DNA from 3 places in the Nonomuraea sp. NPDC005501 genome. Region 1 is predicted to be linked to each of the others. Evidence: riboswitches for the same ligand, from Rfam matches in the RefSeq annotation. Region 1 holds a riboswitch; each other region holds the start of a gene.

Region 1 (5,706 bases):
TGTGGACGTGGTCGAAGTGGTTCTCGGTGATGCTGCCGCGGTCCGACATGGCGCTCCATCCGGAGCCCTGGTTGATGCGCTGCCGCCAGATCACGTACTTCACCCCCAGCTTCGCCTTGTTCGCCAACGCCCAGGCCGCGAGGCGGTCGCCGAGGGCCTGGTTGGCGGCGCTGGGCATGGTGCCGCCCGAACTCATCATGAAGTCGCACGCCCGGCCCAGCGGGTGCTCGCCGCTCGACCCCGAGCGGAAGCAGCCGACCGTGAACGGCAGCGAGAAGTTCTTCTGGACCAGCGCGCGCATCGCCTGGGTGCGCGGGGTGATGTTGTCGGTGCCCGACGGCAGCTCGGGCGCCCAGGTGCCGTCGGAGCGGCGGCCGGTGCTGACCGGCACGAGATCCTTGAGCTTCTTCTCGATGTCGTCGATGACGTCCTGGGCCTCGTCGCGCCGCTTGGCGACGTCCGCCGTCTCGGCGCTGATCCTGGTGGCCAGGGCGGCGGCCTCGTCGGCCGCCCGCTTCTTCTCGTCGCGGGCCTTGGCGACGCCCGCCACGACCGTCTGCTGGTCGCGGGTCATCTGCTCCAGGACGGCCGCGCCGGCGGCGCTGTTGGGAAGCATGAAGCCGAGGACGGCCGGGTCGCCGTTCTGGTAGCGCAGCTGCGCGATCTCGGTGACCCGGCGCTCGGCCGTGGCGACCGCCTGCTCGGCGGCGGCGAGCCGCTTGCCGGCTGTGCCGGCAGCCTGCTGGGCCTTGGCCAGCTCGACCCGCTTGAGGTTGTAGCTCTCGATGAGCTTGTCGACCTTGCCGTTCAGTTTCTTCAGCTCGGCGCGCAGCTCGGATTCGCTGGGTTTGGGGGCGGCGGTCGCGGTGGCCGCGCCGAAGCCGGCGGTGGCGATCACGACGCCGATGACGAAGTTGATGGCAAGGCGCGTGGGGGACGCGGACGCCACGGAGTATTCCTCTCCCTCTGCCGGCCGGGTTAGCTGACGGGTTCGGGATGGGAGGTCCCTACCACCGAAGTGGATTCACCCCAGATGCGGTGGGTCCCCGGCTCCCGAGCGACGCGCCCGGGATTAGGCGTGTACCAGCTGTTACGGCCGGTACCGAAGGGATACTAGTAGTAAAGCGGAGGCCATGCGACTCCAATCAGAGATCAATCAGTGATCAACCTGTGATCGGAGCAGCCGGGCCGCCTCCTCGGGGAGCACGTCGTTGACGAACGCGCCCATCGCCGACTCCGACCCCGCCAAATACTTCAGCTTCCCGGGCGCCCGCCTGATGCTGAACAGCTCCAGGTGCAGGTACCCCAGCTCCCGGTCCTGCCGTACCGGGGCCTGGTGCCAGGCCGAGACGTACGGCATGGCGACGCCGAACATCCCGTCCAGGGCCCGCAGCACCGAGGTGTAGAGCGGCGCGAACGCGGCGCGCTCCTCCTCCGACAGCGCGGCGAGGTCGGGGACCTGCCGGTGCGGATAGACGTGCACCTCGAACGGCCACCGGGCCGCGGCCGGGACGAAGGCCGTCCACAGCTCGTTGGCGGCCACGACCCGGGTCCCGGCGGCGCGCTCGCCCGCCAGCACGTCCGCGAACAGGTTGCCCCCCTGCCGGGCCGCGTGCCGCGCGGCCGCGCCGAGCTGGAGCTTCGTGCGCGGCGTGACGTACGGGTAGGCGTAGATCTGCCCGTGCGGGTGGGTCAGCGTGATGCCGATCTCCTCGCCCCGGTTCTCGAAGCAGAAGACCTGCTCGACGCCGTCGATCGCGGACAGCTCGGCCGTACGGTCGGCCCAGGCCTCCATCACCAGCTCGACCTGCGCGTCGGACAGGCGGGAGAACGAGGAGGAGTGCTCCGAGGTGAAGCACACCACCTCGCACCGTCCCACCCCCGGACGAACCTCACTCAGACCCCCCACATCCTGATAAGTCCCGAGATTCATGGAGAAGGAGGGGAAACGGTTCTCGAAGACCACCACGTCATAGTCGCGCGCCGGGATCTCCGAGGCCCGCGTGTCCGTCGACGGGCACAGCGGGCACTCGTCCGCCGGAGGCATGAAGGTGCGCGTCTGCCGGTGCCCCGCGACCGCGATCCACTCCTCGGTCAGCGGGTCGTAACGCAGCTCGGAGGCCACCGGTCGCGGATCGAGCGGCCGGCGGTCGATCGCGCCGCGGTCGGCGTCGTCGCTCCGGTCGAAGTAGATCAGCTCCCGGCCGTCGGCCAGATGGGTGATGGTGCGCTTCACGGCTACCCCTCAGCGATGATCAGTTGTCCGGCCCGTTCGGCCAGCTCGGTGCGTGCGTCCTCGGGCAGCCCCGCGTCGGTGATGACGACGTCGGCCTCGGCCAGCTCGGCGATCGTGCTGATGCCGATCGTGTTCCACTTCGTGTGGTCCGCCGAAACCACCAGCCGGTGCGCCGCGGCCACCAGCTCCCTGTCGGTCTCCGCCTCCAGCAGGTTCGGCGTGGTGAACCCGGCCCGCACGCTCATGCCGTGCACCCCGAGGAACAGCGTGTCCACGTGCAGCCGGCGGATCGCGGCCACCGCCACCGGGCCCACCAGCGCGTCGGAAGGAGTGCGGACGCCCCCGGTCAGCACGACCGTGCGGTCGGGGCGCGGGTTGCGGTGGAAGACGTCGGCGACGGGCACGGAGTTCGTGATGACCGTCAGCTCGGGCACGCCCGTCAGATGGTGGGCCAGCGACCACGTCGTGGTGCCGGCCGACAGCGCGACCGCGGTGCCCGGCCGTACGAGCTCGGCGGCGGCACGCGCGATGGCCTCCTTCTCGTGCTGCTGCCGGGCCGACTTGGCGGTGAAGCCAGGCTCCTCCGTGGACCCCTGGTCCAGCGCCGTCGCGCCGCCGTGGACCTTGGCCAGCAGGCCGCGCTCGGCGAGGACCTCCAGGTCGCGGCGGATCGTCATGTCGGAGACGCCGAGCTCGCGCACGAGGTCCGCCACCCGGACGCCGCCGCTGCTGCGCACGCGCTCGAGGATGGTCTGTTGTCGCTGCTGTGCCAGCAAGCCCGCGCTCCTTCCAACAGATTCCACCAAATTATGACATGCCAGTGTTGGGGAATGTTGACCGGTCTCACCCTTGTGCCGGAAGCGCCGGCGGGAGACGTTGGAGACGCACGTCACACCAGGGCTCGTCGCTTTCACAGGGAGGCCGGTATGGCCAGGCGCAGTCGCCAGGGCAAGGCCCGCAGGAAGAAGAAGGCCAACCACGGCAAGCGTCCCACGGCGCGCTGACGCCCGCCCGGCCGGCGGGACCGCGGCGACCGGGACGGCGCGGTCGGCTCAGCCGGGCAGGTGGGCGAGGGCCTCGTCGATGCGTTTCTGCGGAAGCGCGAAGTCCTCCATCGCCCCCGACAGGTAACGGTCGTACGCGGCCAGGTCGAAGTGGCCGTGACCGCACAGCGCCGTCAGGATCACCTTCTCCTCGCCGCTCTCCTTGCAGCGCAGCGCCTCGGCGATCGTCTCGGCCAGCGCGTGCGTCGGCTCGGGCGCGGGCAGGATCCCCTCGGTACGGGCGAAGCGGACACCGGCCTCGAAGCACTCGCTCTGCGACTTGCTGACCGCCTCGAACATCCCCAGCTCGTACATGTGCGACAGCAGCGGCGACATGCCGTGATAGCGCAGGCCACCGGCGTGGATCGGGTCCGGCACGAAGTCGTGGCCCAGGGTGTGCATCTTCAGCAGCGGCGTGAACCCTGCCGTGTCGCCGTAGTCGTAGGCGTACACACCTCTGGTCAACGATGGGCACGCGGCCGGCTCGACGGCCCTGATCACCGGGTCGATCCGGCCGGCCAGCTTCTCGCGCAGGAACGGGAAGACGAGCCCCGCGAAGTTGGAGCCGCCGCCGGTGCAGCCGATGATCACGTCGGGCGTCTCCTCCATCTGCTGGAGCGCCTCCTCGCCGATCACGGTCTGGTGCAGCAGCACATGGTTCAGCACCGAGCCGAGCGCGTACCGGACGTCATCGCCGGAGCCGGCCACCTCGACCGCCTCGCTGATCGCGATGCCCAGGCTGCCGGACGAGCCGGGCGTCTCGGCCAGCACCCTGGCCCCGGCCTTGGTCACGGGCGACGGGCTGGCGTGCACCGTCGCGCCGTACACCTGCATGAGCGAGCGCCGGTACGGCTTCTGGTCGTAGGAGGCCCGCACCATCCAGACCTCGCACTCCAGCCCGAACTGCGCGCACGCGAACGCCAGCGCGCTGCCCCACTGCCCGGCGCCGGTCTCGGTGGTGAGCTTCCGCACGCCTTCGCGGGCGTTGTAGTACGCCTGCGGCACGGAGGTGTTCGGCTTGTGCGACCCGGCGGGGGAGCCGCCCTCGTACTTGTAGTAGATCCGGGCCGGGGTGCCGAGCGCCTGCTCCAGCCGGCGCGCCCGCAGCAGCGGCGTCGGCCGCCACAGCCGGTAGACGTCCAGCACCTCCCGCGGGACGGCGACGAACCGCTCGCCGCTCACCTCCTGGCCGATCAGCTCCATCGGGAACAGCGGCGCGAGGTCGCCCGGGCCCACGGGCTGCCGGGTCGCCGGGTGCAACGGCGGAGGCGGGGGCGCCGGCAGGTCCGGGACGATGTTGTACCAGTGGCTAGGGATCACCGTTCCAGTCTGCGCCGGTCCCGCCCATCTCACCAGGTCACGCGCCGGATCACCTGGAGCTCCTTCAGCCGCGTCCACGGTTCAGCCGGGGTCCTCGATCGCCGGCCGTCCGGGTCTGTCCACCCGTACGACGACGTCGGCGCTCGCCCGGGGCCGCGCCTCGCGCTCGTAACGGGCATAGGCGGGCAGCCGCCAGCGCTCGTCCTCGCCGGTGCCGCGCGCCAGCGCCGCCTCCGACAGCCACAGATGCACGCTCAGCTCCGCCGGCAGCCCCCGCCCCAGGAGCAACGTCCCGTCGAGCAGCAGCACCCCTCCCACGGGCAGGTCCTCGTACGGCAGGCGGTAGGCCCGGTCCGCGCCGCTGTCCCACAGCGCCGGCAGCACCTTGCCGGTCCCGCCGGGCTCCAACGGCCCGAGCACCTCACGGACCAGCGCCCCGGTGTCGAGCCAGTCGTCGTAGAACACGTCCGGATCGGTACGGCCGTACTCCAGCCGCAGCGACGCGGGCCGCAGGAAGTCGCCGGCGGACACCCGCACCACCGCCCGCCCGCGGACCCTGAGCGGCGCGACGAGGGCGTCGGCCAGCCGCCCCGGCTCGCCCGGCGGCGCACCGTCGAGCAGCACCCGCACCCGCCGGTCACGGGGAAGGGCGTCGATCCGCCCGGCCAGCTCCTCCGCCAGCGCTTCCGGCGAGATCGGTCGCACACGCATCGCCCCGAGCCTACGCGACCTTCCTTCGCCCCACCGGCGGCTGCCCGCGCCCGCCTCGCCGTCCTGTCGGTGCCGTCCGCCAGGGTGTGACCATGACGCACGAGGCCGTACCCGAGTTCCTGGACATCACCGGCCCGGACCAGCTACCCCCCGCGCTGCGCCACGAGCTGATCGAGTGCTGGGTCACGGTAACCAACGCCGGAGGCGCGGCCGGGTTCCCGTTCCCGCCCGTCACCTTCGACCAGGTGGCGCCCGTGGCCGACCGGATCATCGCCGGTCTCGACCCGCACCGCGGCCGACTCCTCGTGGCCCTCCTCGGCGGAACACTCGCTGGCTGGCTGCACGTACGCAGGGACGCCGAACCGCTGACCTCCCACTGGGGCACGGTCCACCACG
Region 2 (5,706 bases), on a different contig from region 1:
CCAGAAGGCGGCGTCGGTGATCAGCTCGCCGTAGTTGGCCAGGCCCTTGAACTCGGTGTCGCCGGCCAGCTCCCAGTCGTGCAGCGAGACCCAGAGCGTGTAGCCGAGGGGGAAGATGCCGAAGACGGCGAACAGCAGGTAGTAGGGCGACACCAGTACATACGGCGTGCCCTTGAGGTCGAAGCGGGCCATCCGCCGGGAGGGGGCCGACCGCCTGCCCGGCGCCCGCCGGGAAGGCGGCGGCGCGAGTTGGATAGTCATGGAAGCCTTTCGAGCCGGGGCGGGGAGGGGTGGCGCCCGCAGAGGGGAAGGGGCGCCACCCGGTCCTGGGGGACGGGGGTCAGCCCGCCGCCTTCACACCCGCCTCGACGAACTTCGACCAGGCCTCGTCGTACTTGATCGCGCCCTGGTCCATGCCCTCGATGACCTTCTCGACCGCGGTCTTCACCTGGGCGTGCTTCTCACCGAAGAACACCGGCTGGAGGTTCTTCACCGACTCGCTGAAGATCTGGCCGGTCGGCGCGTCGTTGAAGTAGGCGTTCTTCAGGCCCGCCACCTCCGGGTCCTGCTGCGCGGGCAGCGAGCTCGGGAACGCCCCGGCCTCCTTGAAGGCCGCGATGTGGCCCTCCTTGCCGGTGAGGTAGTTCACGACCTCGGCGGCTTCCTTGGGGTGCTTGCTCTGCTTGGGCACCGCGAGCCAGGAGCCGCCCCAGTTGCCCGTGCCGCCCGGCACGGCCGCGACGTCCCAGTTGCCCTTGTTGGACTCGCCGGCCTTGCCCTCGATCACGCCGAGCATCCACGACGGGCAGCCCATGGTGGCGAAGCCGCCGCCCTTGATGGCCTTGTCCCACGCCGGGCTCCACGCCTGCAGCTTGGCGGTCATGCCCGCCTTGCTGAAGGTGGTCACCCAGTCGAACGAGGTCTTGACGGCCGGGTTGGACTCGATGACGAGCTTGTTGCTCTTGTCGAAGTAGGAGAGGTTGCCGTTCTTCGGCGCCTCCTGGAAGAGGATCACGTTGTAGATCGTGTTGGGGCCGTCCATGAACTTCGCGCCCGTCTTGGCGGCCTCGAACTTCTTGCCGGTCTCCAGGAACGCGTTCCAGTCCGGCCAGAGCTTGCCGACCTCCTCGCGGTCGGTGGGCAGGCCGGCCTTCTTGAACAGGTCCTTGCGGTAGCACATGGTCATGCCGCCCATGTCCGTGCCCAGCGCGAACAGCTTGCCGTCCGCGTTGAGGCCCGCTTCCCACTTGGCCGCCGGGAAGTCCGCCTTGCGGCTGTCCAGGCCGTACTGGCCGAGGTCGGTGAAGAACTGCGGACGGGCCGCCATGAGGCCCATCGCGCCCTCGTCGATGCCGACCACGTCTCCGGCGCCTGCCCCCGCCTGGAGACGCTGGAGCAGCTGCGGCAGGTACACGTCCTCGAACCGGTCGGTGAGGTTCGTGTACTTGATCTGGATGTTCGGGTGCTCGGCGTTCCACTTCTTGACGGCCTCGTCGTAGCCGAAGTTCTCGCCGCCGCCGAAGGTGTGCACGTTGATCGTGACCGGCTCGGCCGCCGCGCTGCTCTGCGAGCCCGCCGGGGTGGTGCCGCCACCGCCGCTGCTGCACGCCGCGATGGCCAGCAGGGCCGTCATCGCGGCTCCGGTCATGACCAAGCGCTTGTGGTTCTTCATTCGGAACCCCTCTGGGTGGTGAATGTGGGAGGTGCATCGCGGCGATGAGGCCGCGATGGGAAGGTCTTGGGAGCGCTCCCACAAAGAGTGCCCTCATGGCGTGGGGGTCGTCAACGGCCCGAAACGCAACCGTTACCTCGGGCCGTATTTGTCGCTGTGAAAGAGGATTTAGGGGTCCAAACGGCGCGAAAAGGTCGCTGGGAGCGCTCCCATACCATCCGTCCCGTTAACGCCACACGAACGGACAACCCGCTGTGGGACCGGGCGGGACGGTCAGGCGTACGGGGGGATCTTCCCGGAACGCGAGCGAGCGCGCGCCGGGGGAAGGCGCGCGCTCGCTCCCTCTGGGGAGAGGTGGGGGAGTGGTCGGGGGACCGGGTCAGCCGGCGTAGTTCGGGTAGCCGTAGCCGACGACCTGGGAGGTCGGCCGGACGCGCTGCTCGACGCGGCCGTTGCCGGTGTTGCCCTCGATCGTGGAGATCGTGCCGTCGCCGTTGTCCTTGACGACGAACCCGACGTGGTTGATGTCGTCCAGGTCCTTGCTGCCGCTCCAGGAGAAGAAGACGACGGCGCCGGGCTTGGCCGTGCTGCCCCAGCGGTGGTTCTGGGCGAACCAGCGGGCGTGGGCCACGGTGTAGGCGTCCCAGCCGACCTGCGGGCGGGCGCCGGTCTGCTCGCCGACCCAGGAGACGAACATCGAGCACCACGCGGCGTTGAGGTAGGCCTGCGGCGAGCCGCCGTCACGCTTGACGGTCTCCAGCGCGCGCTGCGACTTCGCGTACCACTGCTGGAACTTGGTGCCGCCGCCGTAGGCGTTCTCGGAGGTGCCGACCTGGGCGCGGGCCACGTCGAGGACCTTCTGCGCGGTCACGTTGACCCGGCCGTACTGGGAGCCGGACACGGCCTGCTTGTTGACGGTCTGGCTGACGGACGAGTTGGAGGCCGGCCCCACGTGCTCGGGGGTGTCCGCGTTGGCCGGCACGACGGCGCCGAAGGCGGCCGAGGCGATGATGGTCGCGCCGAGGGTGGCGCGGATCGTTCCGGGCGTGAGGGCACGGATGAGACGGTGCTTGGCCATCGAGAAGGGATGCTCCTTGCTTCCATGCCGCTTACCGGGTTAGCTGACGGGTTCGGGCGTGGAAGCTGCCCTACGGCACAGGGGAGTGCCGATTCACCCCAAGAGAAGTGGGTCCCCGGTTCCGCGCTCAGGCGGATTCAGCGGTCACAGGGGGGTCCTGTGATGATCTGTGCGACTGGCCGGCAACGAACGGGCAAACCGGACGTAAGCCGACGAACAGGATTTAAGGTAATACATCCGGCAAGAGGATTACAAGTGGATAAATGCCCAGCTAGGAGAGCTGAGATCGTGCATCCTCCAGAAGCCCCGCCATGGCAAGGCTTTCGTCCAGTGGCATGATCTCGCTTTCGGTCCGTCCCTCGGCCAGGGCATCCCGTACCTCGCGCAGCTCCCCCGCGTATCCGTTGTCGGCCGGGTCGAGGTCGTGCACCTCCGTCGCCATCGACGCTCCGCTGAGCACGACGCGGTTCGGGGCCCAGAACGGCGCCTGGATCTCGGCCCGCATCCCCGTGCCCACCACGTGGGCGCTGTTGGGGAACGAGGCGAGCAGCGAGGCCTCCACCAGCGCCCGCCTCCCGCCGGGGTAGACGAGCACGCCGCCCGCCTCCGCGTCCACGCCGGACGGCGCCAGGCAACCCGTCATCCGCACCTCCGACGGCGCCCCGAGCAGCAGCTGGGCCAGCCCGAACGGGTAGATCCCCAGGTCCAGCAGGGCCCCGCCGCCCAGCTCCGGAGCCCACAGCCGGTGGGCCGGGTCGAACGGCAAAGCGAAGCCAAAACTGGCCTGCACCGAGCGGATCTCGCCGAAGCGCGGGTCGGCGGCCACCCGCCGGATGAGCGGGTTGAACCGCATCCACATCGCTTCCATCAGGAAGACCCCGGCCTCGCGGGCCAGGCGCACCATGCGCTGGGCGTCGGCGAGCGAGGCGGCCAGCGGCTTCTCGCACAGCACGGCCTTGCCCGCCGCGATGGCCGCCTCGGCCACCGCCAGGTGCTGGGCGTGGGGCGTGGCCACGTACACGGCGTCGACGGCCGGGTCGGCGCACAGCTCCGCGTAGGAGCCGTACGCCGACTCGGCGCCGAGCTCCGCGGCCAGCGCGGCGGCGCGGCCCAGATCACGCGAGCCGACGGCCGCCACCCGCATGCCGGTCTCCGCGGCGATGACCGCGCCCACGGTCCGTGCGATGCCGCCTGTCGCCGCGATGCCCCATGCGAGATCCCTCATGGCGAGGGATCATAGCTTTTTTACCCAAATGTGGCGGGATCGGGCCCAAGGCGGCGATTGGCGTTGAGTGCCCCGATAGCCGCCAGGTCCTCGTCGTCCAGGACGAAGTCGAACACGTCGATGTTCTCCCGGATGCGGGACGGCGTGACCGACTTGGGGATCGTCACGTTGCCGAGCTGGATGTGCCAGCGCAGCACGACCTGCGCCGGGGTGCGCCCGTGCTTGGCGGCCAGCGTCTGGAACACCGGCTCCTCCAGCAGGCCCCGGCCCTGGCCGAGCGGGCTCCACGCCTCGGTGAGGATGCCGTTGGCCTCGTGGAAGGCCCGCAGCTCGTGCTGCTGGAGCCACGGGTGCAGCTCGATCTGGTTGATCGACGGCGTGATCCCGGTCTCGTCCATGAGCCGGGTGAGCGCCTCCACCGTGAAGTTGGACACACCGATGGCCCGGGCCCGCCCGTCACGGTGCGCCTTCTCCAGCGCCCGCCAGGCGCCCACGTAGGCGTCCTGCTTCGGCGCGGGCCAGTGGATGAGATAGAGGTCGACGTGGTCCAGGCCGAGCCGCGCCAGGCTCTCGTCCAGGGCCCGCTCGGCGCGGTGGTGGTCGTCGTTCCACAGCTTCGTGGTGACGAACACCTCCTGGCGCGGCAGACCGGAGGCGCGCACCGCCCGGCCCACGCCCTCCTCGTTGCCGTAGATCCTGGCGGTGTCGACGTGCCGGTAACCGGCCTCCAGAGCGGTCGTCACGGCCCGCTCGGCCTCGTCGGCGGGTACTTGCCAGACGCCGAACCCGAGCTGGGGGATCGAGACGCCGTCACTGGTGAGATTGAGCGAGTTCATGGCCTCCATTGTTCACGCGGCGTTCCCCGCGCCGTCAGGGGGCCGGATTACGGTGAGCGCGTCGTGCGGTCGCGGGCGACCCGGAGCGAAGCCGGCATCAGCCCGGAGTGGGGAGAGCAGGGGTGACGGAGCGGGCATCGGCCTGGGTGGAGTCACCCCTCCAGATGCTCTGCGCCGTCGAGGCGCACCACGCCGGCGTGCTCGGCCCCGCCACCGCCGTCGTGCCCCGCGCCGGGCAGCGCGCGCTGAAGGCCACCCGCCGCGAGCTGCGCCGCCTGTCGCTGCCCGAGGGCCTGGAGCTGGCCGAGCCGTCCGAGAAGCTGCCGCGCCGGATGAACGCCGCCGGCGACGCCTTCTCCGGCAAGGTGCAGCTGCGCTGGCTCACCTCCCGCCCCGGCCGGCTGGTCGTCGTGGACGACGGCCTGGCCACGCTCCGGCTGCTGGAGCTGCTGGCGGCGGGTCCGTACCGTCCGCTGCTGCGGGCCCGCGCCCACCCGGGACGGCTGCGCGCCGTGCTGGGGCTGGCCGCCGCGCTCAGGCTGCGCGCCGGCCGGGTGACCGTCTTCACCGCCCTGCCGGTCACCGAGGAGCTCGAACAGTCGGTCCGCGACGCCGGGTTCGACCTCGTCCGCCATGACTTCGCCTGGCTGCGCTCCCAGCCGCCCACCGAGCCCGGACCGGCCGAGCGCACCGTGGTGCTCGGCACGTCCCTGGTGCGCAACGGCCTGGTGCGCCGCGACCGCTACCTGCGCTGGCTCACCGACCTGGCCGGCGAGGAGCCGCTCGCCTACTACCCGCACCGGCGCGAGGACCCCGCGGACGTGGCGCTCATCCGGGAACGGCCCGGCATCACCGTGCACGACGGCGGCGCGCCGGCCGAGCTGACGCTGCGCGG
Region 3 (5,706 bases), on a different contig from region 1:
GGGGGCCACATGCGGCGCGGAGGGCGGCAGCGCCCGCCACGGCGTCGTGAGGGCCACCACGGCCAGGGTCGCGATCCCGAGCCCGGCGCACACCAGCCCGGCCTGCCGCGCCGCGGTATGCCCCGTGGCGCTGTCGCCCGGAGTCGCGTCGGTGCCGGGCGCGTCTGTGCCGGGCGCGTCCGCTCCGCGGGCCGCGTCCCCCACCTGGCCGTCGTTCGTCACATGATCCCCCTACGCCAGCTTCTCACGCACGTACGCGCGCCACCCCGCCGTCAGCCGCGCGGCCGGGAGTCCGGCGGCGGTCAGCGCGCGGGCGGCGCCCCGCGTCCTGGCATCACGGTAGAGCCTCACCAGCGTGTCCTCCCCACGCCGCTCGGCGACGTACCGGCAGGCGAGCCACGCCTCCTGGTAGACCGCCGCCAGCCGGGCCGAGCCGGGCGCGAAATCGCCGGGCTCGGGCAGCCGGCGCGGCGGCCGCGACGCCCGGACCTCCGCGGCCAGCTCGGCGGCGGCCACAGGCACGCTCAGGCCGGCGTCGCGGTAGGCGACGTAGTCGGCGAATCCCTCGTACAGCCACGGCGGCAGCCCGCCGGTGCCGGCGGCGACGTGGGTGAGCTCGTGGGTGAGCACGACGTCGCGGCCGGTGGGGGTGAGGCGGTCGAACGTGCCGGGGACCACGACGACGCGGCTTCCGTCGGCCACGGCGGCCAGCCCCTCGACGTCCGCCACGCCGGCCAGGCGCGCGGCCTCGGCGGCGGAGGCGGGCACGAGCACGAGGGGCCGCACGGACACGCTGAGAACGCCGGAGACGCGCTCCGCCGCGGTGTCGGCCCGGCGCGCGAGATCCTGGAGCAGGCTCGGATCGGCCCGGTGTCCCAGCACGAGTGATCGGGCGCCCCGTGCCGCCCGCGTCTCGCCGGGCCACGGCTCGCCCCCTGTCCCGCCGAGCCCGACGGCACGATCCGCCTGAGCAGGCTCACGGGCCGGCGAGGACGCGGCGGCCAGCGCGAGCAGGGGCGCCACCCCCGCCAGCACGGCTCGACGACTCACCCGGGCGGACACGCTGTCCGATCGTACCCGGCCACCCGCCCGCTGTTCGTTCCCGAACGCGCGAAGACCCCGTCCCCAACCCGGGACGGGGTCTTCGTGCGTGCTCACAGGCCGGGACGTACCGCCCCCACGAACGACGACTTGCGCCATCCGCTGATCTTCTCGACGCGTACCGTCAGACCTGTCCGCGGCGAATGGACCATCTTGCCGTGGCCGACGTACATGCCCACGTGACCGAGCCCCCGGAAGAACATCAGGTCACCCGGCTGGAGGTTCTTCCAGGAGACCTTCTTCTTGATGCGTGCGTACTGGCTGTTCGTCACGCGGGGAATGCTCACGCCGGCCTTCTTCCAGGCGTACTGGACCAGTCCGGAGCAGTCGAACGCGCCAGGGCCGGTGCCGCCGTAACGGTACGGGTCACCGATCTGCGCCTTGGCGACGGCGACGGCCGCATGGGCCTTCGCCTGCTGCCGGACGGCCTTGGAGGCCTTCGCCGTCTTGCCGGCCGCCGTCTTCACGGACGCGGCGGCTGTGCCCGCCGAAACCGTGGAAAGACTGGCCGTGGTGCTCGTCGTCCCTGCCGCCTGGGCCGCCGGAGCATGGAGGACCAGACCTCCGGCCGTCACGGTCATGGTGAGAGCGACGCCGCTCAGGGCGATTCGGGACAGACGGGGGTTGTGCGAGTGGGTAGACAGGATTTCTCCTTGGATCTTCCACGAACGCCTACCGGGTTAGCTGACGGATTCGGGCCTGGAAGTCGCCCTACGGCGCGTTACGCGCCGATTCACCCCTGATCCCGCTCGGGATCGCTGGGTCCCCGGCTCCGTGCCTCCTGGCTGCACGGACTCGGCAGGCCACCACCGCAACAAGTACGGATATTTACGGCGGCGACCGATGGATTGCTATCTCGTCCACATCGGTGGGACCGATGTTGGTTCGCGGCGCCATGGCTTGTTCGCCGCGACGCCAGAAGTTACGCCGAGATGTCATGAAACGGCAAAGCGTGGGTCAAGCTGTAAAGATCGCCATAAGGTGTCAGTAAAGGGACGACTCCCAGCTAGCCACCATGATTCGTTACGCAAATGTGACTCTGCTCACACTTGACGAATCAGGCGCCTGTCAGGACTCTTTCGTCACATTTGTCAGGTTTGTCCCCGGCAGGACGGCAGGCCACGTGACCATGACCGGTCACGGACCGCTTCAGTTCTTCACTTGCGTTCCCGTCACGAGACGCGCGCACGGCCGCTACACTGCCTCGCCACAGCGAGGCAGTGTCTTCGGTTCAGAGTGAGAGGATGCGCCGCGTGGCGCGCTACGGGCGGATGGCGCCGACGAGGGCGCCGCCGTACGAGGAGAGGGTGGCGACCTTGACGACGTCGCCCGTCTGCGGCGCGTGAACGATCTGGCCGTTGCCCGCGTAGATGCTCACGTGGCCGAGTCCCGAGCTGAAGATGAGGTCCCCGGGCTGCAGCGCGTTCAGCGCCACCCTGCGCGAGGCGCCCCACGCCCACTGCTGCCAGGTGGTGCGCGGCAGCGAGACGCCGGCCGCGCGCCACGACGCCTGCGTCAGCCCCGAGCAGTCCCAGCCGCCGGGGCCCGTGCCGCCGAACACGTACGGCTTGCCCACCTGCGAGTACGCGAACCGGAGCACGGCCGCCGCGTTGCCCGAGGCCGCGCCGGTGTACTTGATGCCGGTGCTGTTCGGGTCGCCCACCCGGTAGGCGCCGAGCCGGTCGAGCAGCTTCTTCTGCTGGGCGATGAGCTTGAGGACCTCGGCGCGCTCCTTGCGGACCGCGTCGCGCTCCTTGTCGGCGGCGGCCAGGGCCTCCTCGGCCTTGTCACGCTCGGCCTTGAGGCCGCGGTTCTCCCGGTCGAAGGCGGTGAGCTTGTCAGCGCGCTCCCGGGTCACCTGGTCGGCCAGGGCGAGGCCGCCCAGGGTGTTCATGGGATCGTCGGAGCCGATCACGCCGGGCATGGAGGTGACGTCGCGGCCCAGCTTGTAGCTGTTGACGGCCATCGAGATCACCTGCTCGCGCAGGTCGGCCACGGTCGCGAGCTTGCGCTTGTAGCTGTCGTTGAGCTCGGTGTAGGCGGACTGGGCCTTCTTGTGGTTCTCGGTCGCCGTGTTGTAGCGGTCGACGACCTTGTCGGCCTTGTCGTTGAGCTTGGCGAGCTTCGCCTTGGCCTGCTTGATCGTGGGCTTCGGCGCGGCCTGGGCTCCACCTGTCGGCGAAAGCAGCAACCCGATCGCGAGACACGCGACCATCGGCACCCGGCCCAAACTCACAGCGTCGCCTCCAAGGGATCATACCTGGGGCGAAATAGTACAGAAGTTAAGGTGTTGATCTCACCTAAACGCCAGATTCCTTATACCGTCGCTTTGCCGTCCAGCCGCTACGTCCGGATCGCGCCCTGCTCAAGTCCGGCCCGCGGTCTACGCGCAGCCCAGCCCTCGGTCTACGCGCAGCCCAGCTCGCGGTTTACGCGCGGCCCAGCCTGCGGAGCAGCAGTGCCGACGGTACGGGGCGGGCGCCCATCCTGCGGACGGATTCGGCCACCTCGCGGTCGGAGGACACCACGGCGATGGCCCGGCCGGGCGGCTCGGCGCGGACGAGCTGGCGGATGAGGTCGTCGGCGATCTCCCCCGGCGCGCTGAACAGCACGCGCACCCCGCGCGGCGCCACCACCTGGACCGGCGCGTTCAGCTCGGCCCCGTCGAAGACCACGGTCACCTCGACGCGGGTCTGCGCGACGAGCCCGCCGAGCCCGGTCATGAGCCGGTTGCGCTGGTCGGCCAGCGTGAGGGTGCCGTAGCCGGCCTTGGTCACGTTGTAGCCGTCGATGATCAGGTGGACCTGGGGCAGCGCGAGGAGCTGGTCGAGGAGCTGCGGGTCGTCGTCGGCCAGCGCGCGGGCCGGCACTCCGCGCACGCTGGGACGCTCGCCGGTGACGGCCGCCACCGAGTCGGCGGGCCTGCTGATCATGGTGGGCAGGGCCAGCTCCCTGCGCAGCCCGGCGGAGGCGTCCTGGAGGGCGTCGAGCAGCACCCGGATGCGGGCGTCCTCGATGCTGCGGCCCTCGCGGGCGGCCCGGCGCGAGGCTTCGAGCTGTTTCTCGGCGTCGGCCAGCCGCTCGCGCAACCGCCGCAGCTCGGCCTCGCCCGCGCTGCCCGCCGCCGAGGCCGTCGACCGCGCCTCCTCGGCGAGCTGCTCCATCTCCTCGGCGCGCCGCTGCGCCTCCCTGGACTTCTCCCGGGCCTCATGGAGGCGGCGGCGCAGGTCGGAGTTCTCCGTGCGGGCGGCCTTGAGCTGCTCGCGCAGCCGGTCGGTCTCCTCCTTGGCGGCGCTCTTCTGGGCGGCGAGCTGCTCGCGCAGCCGGGACACGACCTCCTCGCGCTCGGACCCCTCGGCGGCCACGGCGGACCGTTCGAGGTCGGCGCGGGCGGCCTCGACCATGTCGGCCCAGCCGGGCGGGCGGGTGAGGTAGGCGGCGGCCGCCACGAGCACGGGGTCGGCGGCGGGCGGCACGTGGCCGTCCACCAGCGAGGCGGCCAGCTCCGGCCAGCCCGCCGCGACCGACTCGGCGACCAGCTCGCGGAACTCCTTGTCGTTCTCCAGCTGCGCGGCGATCGGGGCGCTGCCCAGGCGGGCGCGCTTGCGCGGGTCGAACTTGGCGATGCCCCGCAACGGGGCCGGCACGGACGCAGCGGGCATCGAGCCGAGGACCTGGGCTGCCAGGTCGACGACGTTCAGCCGCACCGGCTCGGGAAGCGGGCGAGACAGGCCTTCACCCGCTGAGCTCATCCCACTGTCCCTTCGTGACATGCCCTTTCAGACAAGGGTACGGCTGCCCCGTACCTGACCGTAACGCTCGCCCCACGTGGACAAGCGCTTGCTAGGGGTATACCACTGGGGCGGGACCGGAACTCACCCGAGGAGGCCGCCGTGACGGAGGAGATGCGGACGTCCACCCGTGACCTGGGCCGGCTCCGCGACCGGATGGCGTCCTGGCTGGCCGGCCGCACCGGCGGCCCGGTGGACGTGTCGGAGCTCTCGCGGCCCGCGGCCAACGGCATGTCCAGCGAGACGGTCTTCTTCACCGCCTCCTGGCCGGGCCGGCGGCACGCACGGTGCGTGGCCCGGCTGGCGCCGGCGGCCGAGGCGGTACCCGTCTTCCCCCGTTATGACCTGGGGGCCCAGTTCGAGGTGATGCGGCTGGCCCGGGACCGGGCCGGGATCCCGGCGCCGAGGGCGCTGTGGTTCGAGCCGGACCCGGCGCCGCTGGGCACGCCGTTCTTCGTCATGGAGCGGGAGGACGGGGACGTGCCGCCGGACGTCATGCCGTACACGTTCGAGGGCTGGCTGCTCGACGCGCCACCAGGACGGCGGCGCGTCCTGCAGGACGCGACGGTACGGCTCCTCGCCGCGCTGCACGACGCGCCGTTCACCCGCGAGGACCTCTCGGTCCTGTCCCCCACCGGCGTACGGCCCTCACGCGCGGACGAGCGGCCCTCGTACGGCGACGAGCGGGCCCTGGGCGGCGGAGAGCGGCCCTCGTACGGCGGGGAGGGCTTCGCCGGCGACGAGGGGGGAGGCGGCGTGCGGGGCGGCGGGCTGCGGGCGCACGTGGACGCGCAGCGCGCCTACTACGCGTGGG

What was found. A riboswitch is a leader RNA that binds a small molecule or an ion and turns the genes downstream of it on or off. The one in region 1 is predicted to bind cyclic di-AMP.
Region 2: another riboswitch for cyclic di-AMP. It lies ahead of ABZS51_RS20895 (CHAP domain-containing protein); the one in region 1 lies ahead of ABZS51_RS41130 (hypothetical protein).
Region 3: another riboswitch for cyclic di-AMP. It lies ahead of ABZS51_RS29765 (C40 family peptidase); the one in region 1 lies ahead of ABZS51_RS41130 (hypothetical protein).

Annotation. Positions count from the first base shown of each region.
Region 1 is NZ_JBEXDT010000164.1:1,343-7,048, reverse strand. It holds gene ABZS51_RS41130 (hypothetical protein) at 1-949, opposite strand, end outside; cyclic di-AMP (ydaO/yuaA leader) riboswitch at 954-1,089, opposite strand; gene galT (galactose-1-phosphate uridylyltransferase) at 1,157-2,236, opposite strand; gene ABZS51_RS41120 (DeoR/GlpR family DNA-binding transcription regulator) at 2,239-3,012, opposite strand; gene ABZS51_RS41115 (TrpB-like pyridoxal phosphate-dependent enzyme) at 3,289-4,599, opposite strand; gene ABZS51_RS41110 (uridine kinase) at 4,681-5,310, opposite strand; gene ABZS51_RS41105 (GNAT family N-acetyltransferase) at 5,403-5,706, shown strand, end outside.
Region 2 is NZ_JBEXDT010000041.1:28,543-34,248, forward strand. It holds gene ABZS51_RS20885 (sugar ABC transporter permease) at 1-261, opposite strand, end outside; gene ABZS51_RS20890 (ABC transporter substrate-binding protein) at 341-1,672, opposite strand; gene ABZS51_RS20895 (CHAP domain-containing protein) at 2,052-2,750, opposite strand; cyclic di-AMP (ydaO/yuaA leader) riboswitch at 2,764-2,903, opposite strand; gene ABZS51_RS20900 (Gfo/Idh/MocA family oxidoreductase) at 3,022-3,975, opposite strand; gene ABZS51_RS20905 (aldo/keto reductase) at 3,996-4,811, opposite strand; gene ABZS51_RS20910 (hypothetical protein) at 4,934-5,706, shown strand, end outside.
Region 3 is NZ_JBEXDT010000073.1:1,473-7,178, forward strand. It holds gene ABZS51_RS29755 (M48 family metallopeptidase) at 1-222, opposite strand, end outside; gene ABZS51_RS29760 (hypothetical protein) at 232-1,062, opposite strand; gene ABZS51_RS29765 (C40 family peptidase) at 1,155-1,568, opposite strand; cyclic di-AMP (ydaO/yuaA leader) riboswitch at 1,756-1,912, opposite strand; gene ABZS51_RS29770 (NlpC/P60 family protein) at 2,363-3,337, opposite strand; gene ABZS51_RS29775 (NYN domain-containing protein) at 3,531-4,853, opposite strand; gene ABZS51_RS29780 (phosphotransferase family protein) at 4,995-5,706, shown strand, end outside.